One region of the Kitasatospora sp. NPDC048722 genome, then DNA from elsewhere that is predicted to be linked to it. Evidence: riboswitches for the same ligand, from Rfam matches in the RefSeq annotation. Region 1 holds a riboswitch; each other region holds the start of a gene.
What was found. Region 1 has a riboswitch for thiamine pyrophosphate ahead of thiO (glycine oxidase ThiO). Riboswitches for the same ligand answer to the same signal wherever they lie in the genome.
Positions count from the first base shown of each region.

Region 2: linked by a shared signal. The riboswitch ahead of thiC (phosphomethylpyrimidine synthase ThiC) and the one ahead of thiO (glycine oxidase ThiO) in region 1 are both predicted to bind thiamine pyrophosphate.
Region 3: linked by a shared signal. The riboswitch ahead of AB0C76_RS13060 (cytosine permease) and the one ahead of thiO (glycine oxidase ThiO) in region 1 are both predicted to bind thiamine pyrophosphate.

Region 1 is NZ_JBEZGX010000029.1:92,134-94,389, reverse strand. Features, by position in the region: gene AB0C76_RS22125 (FAD-dependent oxidoreductase) at 1-845, opposite strand, end outside; TPP riboswitch at 974-1,086, shown strand; gene thiO (glycine oxidase ThiO) at 1,081-2,256, shown strand, end outside.
Region 2 is NZ_JBEZGX010000015.1:128,969-131,224, forward strand. Features, by position in the region: gene AB0C76_RS14220 (SPFH domain-containing protein) at 1-340, opposite strand, end outside; gene AB0C76_RS14225 (hypothetical protein) at 514-714, opposite strand; TPP riboswitch at 812-946, shown strand; gene thiC (phosphomethylpyrimidine synthase ThiC) at 941-2,256, shown strand, end outside.
Region 3 is NZ_JBEZGX010000014.1:24,953-27,208, reverse strand. Features, by position in the region: gene AB0C76_RS13065 (trypsin-like peptidase domain-containing protein) at 1-439, opposite strand, end outside; TPP riboswitch at 673-820, shown strand; gene AB0C76_RS13060 (cytosine permease) at 813-2,249, shown strand.

The DNA of each region.
Region 1 (2,256 bases):
GCCAGCCGGGCGCCGGAGCGGGCCGACGGGTAGCTGACGCAGTCGCCGGCCGCGAAGACGCCCGGCAGGCTCGTGCGCAGCCGCTCGTCCACGACGACCGCCCCGGTCGCGTCCAGTCCGACGCCCGTGCCGGCCAGCCAGTCGGTCGCGGGCCGGGCGCCGATGCCGACGACCACCTCGTCGGCGGGCAGGCGCGAACCGTCGGCCAGCAGGACCGCGCCGGGCTCGACGGCCGCGACGCCGACGCCGCAGCGCAGGTCCACCCCGGCCCCGGCGTACCAGGCGGCCATCGCCGCGCCGACCTCCCTCGGCAGCGCACCGGGAACGGGCGCCGGGCCCGCCTCGACGACCGTCACCTCGCAGCCGGTCTCCCGCGCGGCGGTGGCCACCTCCGCGCCGATCCAGCCCGCGCCGACCAGCACCAGGCGCAGGCCGGGCCGCAGCAGCGCGCGCAGGGCGAGCGCGTCGTCCAGGGTGTGCAGGAGGTGGGCGCGCTCGGCGCCGGGCAGGGCGCGCGGCGTCGCGCCGGTGGCGATCACCAGCGATCCGTACGGGAGGTCGCCGGCGTCGGTGTGCAGCACGCCCGGGGTGAGTCCGGTGGCGCGGCGGCCGGTGAGCAGTTCGACGCCGAGGTGCGGGAAGTCGATGTCCAGCGTGGTGGCGTCGCTCTTGCCGAGCAGGACGTCCTTGGAGAGCGGCGGCCGGTCGTACGGCGCGTGCGGCTCCTCCCCGACCAGCACGATCCGCCCCTGCCACCCGCCCCGCCGCAGCCCCAGCGCGCACTGTGCGCCGGCCAGCCCGGCCCCGACGACGACCACCCGATCAGTTCCGCTCAGCTCTGCCACGGCGCCACTGTACTCAGCCGCCCCGCACGCCCCGGCGGGCCGTCCGCCCCGCGCACGGGCGGGCCGCGCCGGGCCCGTCCACCCTGCGTACGGGCCTTCGGCCGGGCGGACCACCGGAGTTATGGTGGGGACACCATCACGGGAGCCCGGCGTACCGGGCTGAGAGGCGGGCTGGCACGGCCCGCGACCGTCCGAACCTGATCCGGGTCATACCGGCGAAGGGAGAAGAGCAGCTTTGACACGCTTGGCACCGGGCACCCGCGCCGACGTGCTGGTGATCGGCGGGGGCGTCATCGGCCTCGCCGTCGCCTGGCGGGCGGCACAGCGCGGCCTGCGGAACGTCGTCGTGGTCGACCCCTCCCCCGGTCGCGGGGCCGCCGCGGTCGCGGCCGGGATGCTCGCCCCCGTCACCGAGCTGCAGTACGGCGAGGAGCCGCTGCTGCGCCTCGGGATGGCCTCGAACGAGCGGTACGCGGCCTTCGCCGCCGAGCTCACCGAGGCGAGCGGCGGCGAGGACACCGGCTACCGGCGGTGCGGCACGCTCGCCGTCGCGCTGGACTCCGACGACCGCGCGGAACTGCGCGAACTGCACGCCTTCCACGAGCGGCTCGGCCTCGACTCGACCTGGCTCACCGGCCGGGAGGCCCGCAAGCTGGAGCCGATGCTCGACCCCGGCGTGCGCGGCGGCCTGCACGTGGCCGACGACCACCAGGTGGACCCCCGCCGGCTGCTGACCGCGCTGGTCCACGCCTGCGAACGCGCAGGCGTCGTGATCCACCGCACCGAGGCCACCGAGCTGCTGGTCGAGAACGGCCGCGCCGTCGGCGCCCGCCTCGGCACCGGCGAGACCCTCACCGCCGACCAGGTCGTCCTCGCCGCCGGCCCGCACAGCCACCGGCTGCCCGGCCTGCCCGAGGGCGTGCTGCCGGCGGTCCGTCCGGTGAAGGGACAGATCCTGCGGCTGCGGATCCCCGACGCCTACCGGCCGTTCCTCAACCGCAACGTCCGCGCGGTCGTGCGCGGGCAGCACCTGTACCTGGTGCCGCGCGAGAACGGCGAGCTGGTGATCGGCGCGACCACCGAGGAACAGGGCTACGACACCACCGTCACCGCCGGCGGGGTCTACGAACTCCTGCGCGACGCCCACGAGTTGGTTCCCGGCATCACCGAACTCCCGCTCGTCGAGACCTCGGCCGGACTGCGCCCCGGCTCGCCGGACAACGCGCCGCTGCTCGGACCGACCGAGCTGCCCGGCCTGGTCGCCGCGACCGGCCACCACCGCAACGGCGTCCTGCTCACCCCGGTCACCGCCGACCTGCTCGCCGAGTACCTGGCGACCGGTGAAGTCCCCGAGCTCGCACGGCCGTTCGCACCCTCCCGGTTCTCCCCCGCCCGCTCCACCACGAAGGCC
Region 2 (2,256 bases), on a different contig from region 1:
CCAGGAAACGCCGGGCGGCGTTGGCGATCGACACCGAGTCGTCGCCGACCTTGAAGATCACGACACCCTTGACGTGCACCGGGATGCCCTGCTGCGTCACGCACTCGACGTCCAGCTCGGCCTCGTTGAGGTCCAGCGACAGGCGGCGCACCGCCTGCATGCCCGGGACGACGAAGGTGCCCCGCCCGGTGACGATCCGGAAGCCCAGGCCGTCCCCGTGCTTCGACCCGGAGATGATCAGTGCCTCGTTCGGCTCGGCGACCCGCCACATGAGTTTGAACAGGATGATCACAACGATGATGGAGGCCACCACGGCCCCCGCGACGACGCCGACAACCATCGGCCGACTCCCCCTTCAAGGCACACCGCTCCGTGGCTGCGCGTGGTTGTGCAGGAGTGCGCGGACGCGGTGGCAGCGGAGATTCTGCGCCTGTTCGTGCGGGTGCGCCAGTAGGTGACGTCGTGACTTCGTCCCGGTCCTGTCACGGGCCCCGTGACGAGGGGGATCGTCCGTCAGACCGGCGACACGAACACCGTCCGCGGCGCCTGGTACTCGACCACGATCACCTGCGTGCCCGTCGGCAGCGGATCCCCCGGCACCGCCAGGTACGCCAGGAACGCCTCCGTCCCCTGCCGCTCGGGCACGTGAACCAGCACCTCCCCGACCAGTCCCGCGCCGACCTTCCCCGTGACCCGCCCCGTCAGTCCGATCATGGGCTCCAGTCTGTGCCCGCCGCCCGTCCACCGGAAGCCCTCTGGACCTGCGGCGATCCGCTCGCTACGGTGTTGGGCGTCATGCGCAGGCAACACCGCCTGCGGACGCGGGAGCTCGGAGCACCGGGCTGAGAGGGCGCTGAACGGTCCGTCGACGGACGGCCGGAGGCTGTGCCGACCGCAGGAACCTGGACCGGGTAATGCCGGCGTAGGGAGTGAAGGTCAGATGACCACGTTCGACGCACAGCCGCAGTCTGCCCAGAGCGCCCCCAGCAGCGAGCGCACCGGCTACCCGACCCCGGCCTGGCGCAAGGCCCACCGCGAGGGATCCCGCCCCGATCTGCGGGTCCCGTTCCGCGAGGTGGTGCTCACCAACGGCAGGACCGTTCCGCTGTACGACACCTCCGGCCCGTACACCGACCCCGCCTACGAGCCCGACGTGCGCCGCGGCCTGCCCGCCCTGCGCGACGCGTGGATCCGCCAGCGCGGCGACGTCGAGGAGTACGACGGCCGCGAGGCCCGCCCCGAGGACGACGGCATCAAGCACACCTCGCCGCGCGGCGGGAACCTGCGCAACCTCGACGCCGTCTTCCCCGGCCGCCCCCGCCGCCCGCTGCGCGGCCGCGGCGGCGCCGCCGTGACCCAACTCGCCTACGCCAAGCGCGGGATCGTCACGCCGGAGATGGAGTTCGTCGCCCTGCGCGAGGGCCTGGCCCCCGAGTTCGTGCGCGACGAGGTGGCCCGCGGCCGTGCCGTCATCCCGGTGAACGTGAACCACCCCGAGGTGGAGCCGGCGATCATCGGCACCAACTTCCTGGTGAAGATCAACGCCAACATCGGCAACTCCGCCGTCACCTCCTCGATCGAGGAGGAGGTGGAGAAGATGACCTGGGCCACCCGCTGGGGTGCCGACACCGTCATGGACCTCTCCACCGGCCGCAACATCCACACCACCCGCGAGTGGATCCTGCGCAACTCCCCCGTGCCGATCGGCACCGTGCCGCTCTACCAGGCCCTGGAGAAGGTCGACGGCAGGGCCGAGGAGCTGAGCTGGGAGGTCTACCGGGACACCATCATCGAGCAGTGCGAGCAGGGCGTCGACTACATGACCGTCCACGCCGGCGTGCTGCTGCGGTACGTCCCGCTCACCGCCCGCCGCAAGACCGGCATCGTCTCGCGCGGCGGCTCGATCATGGCCGCCTGGTGCCTGGCGCACCACAAGGAGAACTTCCTCTACACGAACTTCGAGGAGCTCTGCGACATCCTCGCCGCCTACGACGTCACCTTCTCGCTCGGTGACGGCCTGCGGCCCGGTTCCATCGCCGACGCCAACGACGAGGCGCAGTTCGCCGAGCTGCAGACCCTCGGCGAGCTCGGCCGGATCGCCCGCGAGCGCGACGTCCAGGTGATGATCGAGGGCCCGGGCCACGTCCCGATGCACAAGATCAAGGAGAACATGGATCTCCAGAAGGAGATCTGCGACGAGGCGCCGTTCTACACGCTCGGCCCCCTCACCACCGACGTCGCCCCCGGCTACGACCA
Region 3 (2,256 bases), on a different contig from region 1:
CGCCGGCGGGGGCGGCCGGCGCGGCCGGGGCAGCCGGGGCGGCGGGCGCGGCCGGGGCGGGCGGCAGGACCGGCGGCGGGGCGTCGATGTAGCCGCTCTCGGCGACCGGCGCGGCGGGCGCCACCTCGGGCGCGGCGGGGGCGACGGGCGCCGCCTCCGGCGCGGGGACCTTGGTGAAGGCCACGGTGGGCTTGTGCCCGCCCTCGGCCGGCGCGGCGTCCGCCGGGGCCTCGGGCTCGGGCACCCGGCCGAAGGCCATGGTCGGCTTGTGCCCGCCCTCGGCCGGCGCGGCGTCCGCCGGGGCCTCGGGCTCGGGGATCCTGCCGAAGGCCATGGTGGGCTTGTGCCCGTCCGGAGCCGGGGCCGCTGCCGCGGCCTCAGTGCTCGAGGGCTGCTCCCCCTGCGGCCCGGTGGGCCCAACCTCGCGCTCGGTGCTCACGGACGACCTCCATAGCTGACAGAACCAAGGACCATAGTTTTTCGCACTGCCGATTCGATTGCCGTAAGGACCCCTCTGAAGAACTCATAAGAATCCTTAGGCGGGACCGACGGCCCCGCTCGACGACACGTTCCCGGCGGCGGCTCCCCCACCCCCGCCGAACGTCCCGCGATGCGGACCGCACGCCCCCTGGCCTTGGGCGTTCGCCCCGGTGCCGGTTAGCCTGTCGCTCCAAACTGACACGCGGGAGCTTGGACCTTCCAGGCTGAGAGTGCGCTGGTCGACCGTACGCCACGGGATCCCGGGCGGACCGTCGAGGGGGCGCTGACCGCCGGAACCTGTCCGGGTAATGCCGGCGTAGGGAGTATCGGCCATGCCGCCTGCTTCGCCATCCTCTTCTTCGGGCGCGCCCGAGTCCAAGGGTTTCTCCGAATCGTCCACGACCGGTCACGACGGGCCCGCCGCCGCGGCCGCGCTGCTGGACCGGCCGGACAAGGCCGAGGCGCCGCTCGTCCTCGACGCCGAGCCGCCGCGCACGCTGCGCCTGCGCGACCACTTCGCGCTGTGGATGAACCTCGGCGTCAGCCTGATCGGCTTCTCCACCGCCGCCACCGTGCTCGGCGCGCCGGGCAGCGAGCTCTCGCTGGCCGCCGCGGGCACCGCGATCGTGGCCGGCACCGCGGTGGGCACCGCGATGCTCGGCGTGGCCGCGCTGATCGGCGCCCGCACCGGCGCGCCGGCGATGGCGAACCTGCGCGGGCTGTTCGGCACCCGGCTGTCCTACGTCCCGACGCTGCTGAACATCGTCCAGTGCATCGGCTGGGGCGTGTTCGAGCTGCTGACGATCGCGGCGGGCGCGCAGACGGTCGCCCACACCGACGGCTACCGGTGGCTGTTCGTCCTGCTCGCGGGCGGGCTGACCACCGTGCTGACGATCTGGCCGCTCGGCTCGATCCGGGTGCTGCGGCGCTTCGTGGCGGGCGCCGTCGCCGTCGCGATGGTCTACCTGACCGTCCAGCTGGGCCGGCACGGCGTGCCCGACCCGGGCAAGGGCAACTGGCACGGCTTCCTGGGCGCCACCGACGCCATGATCGCGGTGTCGATCTCCTTCGTCCCGCTCGCCGCCGACTACACCCGGCACTCGCGCACGCCGCGCTCGGCGTTCTGGGGCAGCTTCTCCGGCTACACCTTCGCCCAGGTGTGGTGCTACGCGCTGGGCCTGATGGCGCTGCTGCAGTCCGACGGCGACCCGAACAAGATCTTCGACTCCTTCCTCGGCGTCTGGGCGGGCTGGCTGTTCCTGCTGGTGCTGGTGCTGCGCGAGACGGACCAGTCCTTCGCCAACGTGTACTCGACCGCGATGTCGGTGCAGAACCTGCTGCCGCGGGCGGACCGGCGGGTGCTGTCCGGCGCGATCGGCCTGCTGACCACCGTGCTGGCGCTGCGGATCGACAAGTTCACCGACACCTACACCAACTTCCTCGGCCTGATCGGCTCGGTCTTCGTGCCGCTGCTGGCCGTGCTGGCGGTGGACTACTTCTTCGGCGCCGGCCGCAACGGCTGGAACCTCACCGCCGAGGCGCCCTCGCGCTGGCTGATGCTGCTGCCGTGGGTGCTCGGCTTCGCGGTCTACCAGTTCATCGCGCCGACCCCGGTGGCCGGCTGGTGGACCGACTTCTGGACCTCGGCCCAGGGGGCGCTGCACTTCACCCCGCAGGAGTGGACGTCGGCCTCGCTGTTCGCCTTCGCGGTGCCCGCGCTGGTCACCTGGGCGCTCACCCCGCTGAGCCGGCGCACCCCCCGGGACTGACGGACCG